DNA from 2 places in the Pseudoalteromonas shioyasakiensis genome. Region 2 is predicted to be linked to the other one. Evidence: predicted binding sites of a transcription regulator. Region 2 holds the regulator's gene; the other holds the start of a gene.

Region 1 (2,481 bases), 1.5 Mb from region 2:
TCAAGCATATTATCTAAGCTAGAAGAGTCAGAGCCGCTTTCGTTAACGAATGGTGCTGCTGATTGCAAATCAGGAATAAGTGGTGAGGCAAACTTATACGCCCGGGCACGTGCCCATTGGCGGTTACCTTGAATCGTATTAATTTCACCATTATGCGCTAAATAGCGAAATGGTTGCGCCAGTGGCCAACGAGGTTGTGTATTAGTAGAGAAACGTTGGTGAAATACACAAATCGCACTAGTCATGCGAATGTCAGCTAAGTCCAAATAAAAGTTAGGTAAGTCTACAGGCATCATTAAGCCTTTATAGACAGTAACTAAACCAGATAAACTGGCAATATAAAAATGTTCATCGTTTTCGAGACGCTTTTCAGCACGACGACGCGCTACATACAGGCGACGTTCTAAATCTTTTGGACGCCAGCCTTCTGGTGCGCTAACAAAAATTTGTTCAAAGCCTGGTAGTTGTTTTTTTGCAATTGGCCCTAAACATGACGCATCGGTAGGTACTACGCGCCAGCCTTGAATGCTCAAGGTTTCTTTTTCGAGTTCTTCACTCAACACATCTTTAGCTGTTTGCGCAAGTACAGGATCGGCATTTAAAAATACCATGCCTACGGCGTAGTTCTTTCCTAGGTGCCAATCATGTTCGCTGGCAATAGCACGAAAGAAACTATCAGGTTTTTGCATTAATAAACCACAGCCATCACCTGTTTTACCATCAGCAGAAATACCACCACGGTGTTCCATGCGATCTAAGCCAGTGATTGCTGTTCGAATCAAGCGGTGACTCGCCTGACCATTGACCTGGGCTATTAAGCCAAAGCCACAATTATCTTTTTCTAATTTTGAGTCGTATAACATAGACCCCTCCCCTTGCTACAACGACTAGCGGTTCAGTCTTTTGTGACAGTGCTAGCAGACGAACAAAACTATCGCCAAATACCTCATGAGTCAATAGAGTTTTGAATACATATTCATATTCATGAATATTTCTCACTTAAGGCACTTTTTAAATTCTATGCTATTTTTTTACATTTAGTCGTGTTTTACCCGTTATTTTTTTATGACACTGGTGTCAAATTTAACAACTTGTAAAAAAACAATCTAAAAACCCACTTCTTTACGTTAACGTAAACTGCACTTTATTTTGAATAATTATTCAACTTATGAATATCAATGCAGTTTTTTACGGGGTCTCGCCTAGCCTAACTGCATCATTATTTACTCTTGGCTTTAGCATAGTTACAAACTATGTATCTGAGCAGGCTACCTTAGTCGCAATGACTGAGTTTCTTTACCCTTGCGTCAACAATAAACAACCTAAAAGTGTCCGCTGCGGACACTTTTTCTGTCCGCGGACAGACATTAATTCACTGACTGAACATAAAACCATTAAAAATCAACAAATTAAAAACTGGCACGCTACTGGTATAGATAAGACATCAGCGAAATTGAGGATTTCAAAATGTTCACTATCAGTTTGTTTATGGCTTCTCCACTTACCATGCTTGCCGTTGGCTTCATGATTGTGTGTTTTGAGAATCGTAAGGAGTTATGATGATTAAGGATACCAGTGCCCAAGATATTACCGTGGCTAAGAAAAACACCATTAAAAAGCCACTAATAATTGCTGCAGGTGTAATACTTGTTGGTGCTCTCGGCTTTCAAGCATTGTTTGCCAGTAACGATGGCAGCATTTCGGTTGATGCAGCAAGCCTACAAATTAGTGAAGTAAGCCAAAAGACACTCACCAGAGATGTAGCAGCAAGCGGTAAAATCGTTGCAGCTAATGCGCCAAAGGTTTACAGCCCTGAACGCGGCTTTGTCGATTTAAAAGTAAAAGCCGGTGATAGCGTTGAAGTAAATGAAGTGATCGCAACCGTAACCAGCCCTGAGCTAACCAACGAGCTAAAACAACAACAATCAGTATTAGCGCGATTAGAAGGCGAATTACAGCGCAAGCAACTTGAAGCGCGTAGACAAAAACTAAGTCTGACTAAAGCGCTCGATTTAGCGCAAGTTGAACTCAATGCTGCAGATAGAGAAAACCGCCGAGCTAAAATCTCAATCGAAAAACATTTAATTAGCCAAATAGATTTAGAAAAAGCGGTTGATGACTTAGCCCGTGCCAAGCTTTCATATAAGCACGCCGAGCAAGAAGTCAGCTTAGCTAAAGATACCCTCGCATTTGAGCTAAAAGCAGCAGAGCGTGATCTGGCACGTCAGCAACTAATTGTTGATGACTTACTCAGACAAGTAAATGAACTCACTATTACCGCGAGTGTAAGCGGCATTGTGGGTAACTTATTAGTGCAACAAAAAGAAGCGGTCACACAAAGCCAACCATTAATGACATTGGTCGATTTAAGTAACTTTGAAGCAGAACTGCAAGTACCAGAAAGCTACGCCAATGAGCTGGGTCTTGGTATGCAAGTTGAGCTTACTTTAGGTGCTCGTCATGTCACAGGCACCCTATCGG
Region 2 (2,481 bases):
GCATCGTAAGTACCCGCTTTTTTGAATACTTCAGCAACGATTGGCACTGTGCCGTTTACTGGGTTAGTGATGATACCTACTAACGCTTTAGGACAGTTTCTAACGATGCCTTCAGCTAATGTTTTGATGATACCTGCGTTTACGTTGAAAAGGTCCGCACGGTCCATGCCTGGCTTACGTGGCATACCCGCTGGGATAAGAACGATATCACAACCAGCTAATGCTGCGTCTAGGCTGTCAGCACCAAAGCCTTCAACTTTAACGTCTGTTGGGATGTGAGAAAGATCAACCGCTACACCAGGAACAACAGGGGCAACATCGTATAACGATAATTCAGAACCTGCAGGTAAACTTGTTTTTAATAATAAAGACAATGCTTGGCCGATACCGCCAGCTGCGCCTAAAACAGCAACTTTCATTGGAATTCTCCGTAATTTGAGGTAGGAAATATTTGTGGCCCTAAAGATAATGAAATTAGCGACTAAAAACAAATTTATCCTGCTTATTTCGCGTATAATTTCGACCATAGTTGTAAACTTGGCTGTAAAGACACAGCATTTTGGACGACTTTGTAAACTAATACTGCATAAATATGCAGAGTTGTGTAGAATTACCCTACATTTTATGAATAAAGAAACGGCAACATGCAACCACAAGACAAACAAGAAGCACTGATCAAAGCGTTTAAAGCGCTATTAAAAGAAGAAAACTTCGGCTCACAAGGTGAGATTGTCGAAGCATTAAAAGAGCAAGGCTTTGATAATATTAGTCAAAGTAAAGTCTCTCGCATGTTAAGCAAGTTCGGTGCAGTACGTACTCGTAATGCAAAACAAGAAATGGTCTATTGTTTACCGGCTGAAATGGGTGTGCCAACAGCGAAAAGCCCACTGCGTCAGCTTGTTATTGATATTATGCATAACGAAATGATGATTATTATTCGCACCAGTCCAGGTGCAGCACAATTAATTGCTCGTTTACTTGATTCACTCGGTAAGGCGGATGGTGTACTCGGCACCATTGCAGGCGACGACACTATTTTTATCGCCCCTGCGAAGATTTCTGAAATCGATGTGACGCTTGATCGCGTGCGCACTTTATTCGATACCGTTTAAAGTTGCTTTAAGAAGTTTACTGACGGGGCGAAAAAGGCAGATCCCATATCGGCTTGAGTAAAATCGAGCCAATGATCATAGCAATCGCCCTGCCCCAAGCGACTTTTTAATACCTGTTCAAACCCATCCCCTTGCGCAGCACACGAAACCATTAAAATCCCCTGCTTATGCACATCACCAAATGGCATACTTTGGTTAAGTAATAGCGGCTGTCCATGCTCATCTTTTAATTCACTGCGAACCGCATGACTGGTTTCTACAGCAGGCACAATCAAGGTGTTATCTAGACGCGTGCGCCCCATGATTTGCTCTTGCTCAGACAACGATAAATGCTGCCAGACACTCAAATCATGCACAAAGCGCTGAACATGAATATAACTGCCTTGGTCTTCAAAGTGACCCGGTTTGTTGATAAGTGCTGTGCTGCGTTTTTGACGGCCATGAGGTGTATCGCCTGCATAAATAAAGCCGTTAAAATCACGTCCATCTAAAAACCGAAAATTACGGACCTGCTCCACCAGCTCAACATCCGGTGTTAATAATTTTAGAATTTGCAGAGCAAATAGGTGGTTTACATCTTCACGGTCTGAGCGAATTTGCACAAACAAGTCAAATGGCTGAGCACTAATCACATGCTCACTATGAGTCACATTCGGAAAGCTTTGCAATTGGCTAGGGATAAACTCGGGCAGAATATGCGGCCAATATTGAGCACCAAGGGCAACCACGCACGATAGCATGGCTTCTGAGAACTGATCAGCAAACTCATCTTGAATGATGCTAACGCGTTTTAGTTTTTTACGTAATGACTCATCATGGCCATCGTAAACATTAAAAAACAGGTGCAAACCATGTAAGTTTGCTTCAGCACAAATCCCAGATTGCGCTTGCGCCATAGTGAATCCTTAGCTTCTCGTTATTTGCACAAAGCCAAGGATCCAAGATTACTAATCATGAAAAAAATTGACTGTGTGCGGCATTATTTTTATTTTTACAGGCTGCTCAACAGCTAACACGCGGTCTTGCTCTGCAGCAACTTCACACTCTTGCCCTGCAATATTGATTCGATATACATAACGCGTACCGATAAAGCGCCTGTGCAAGATGGTTAAACTGTTTGCGTCACTGTGCGCAGCTTCACACAACTGAATATGGTGCGGCCTTATATACACTTGACCTTGCTGACAATCTGCATTGTTCGGTGTCAATGAGTGAACCACACCAAACGCCGTTTCGTATTCAGTTGGCGTTAATACTTTTGCCGTTAAGTATATGCCCGTACCAAGAAACTCTGCAACCACCTTTGAGTTAGGTTGGCTAAATAACTGCTCAGGAGAGCCTTGTTGGGCGATTTTTCCGCCATGCATAA

What was found. Region 2 encodes ArgR, which controls arginine synthesis, uptake and breakdown. Its sites were predicted from a motif close to ANTGAATANNTATTCANT; they were not measured.
Region 1: the regulator ArgR is predicted to act here: its motif matches at 964-981, upstream of gltB (glutamate synthase large subunit).

Annotation. Positions count from the first base shown of each region.
Region 1 is NZ_CP077770.1:1,556,800-1,559,280, reverse strand. Features, by position in the region: gene gltB (glutamate synthase large subunit) at 1-863, opposite strand, end outside; gene KQP93_RS07315 (efflux RND transporter periplasmic adaptor subunit) at 1,560-2,481, shown strand, end outside.
Region 2 is NZ_CP077770.1:3,106,793-3,109,273, forward strand. Features, by position in the region: gene mdh (malate dehydrogenase) at 1-419, opposite strand, end outside; gene argR (transcriptional regulator ArgR) at 645-1,112, shown strand; gene KQP93_RS14435 (Dyp-type peroxidase) at 1,109-2,008, opposite strand; gene KQP93_RS14440 (ABC transporter ATP-binding protein) at 2,060-2,481, opposite strand, start outside.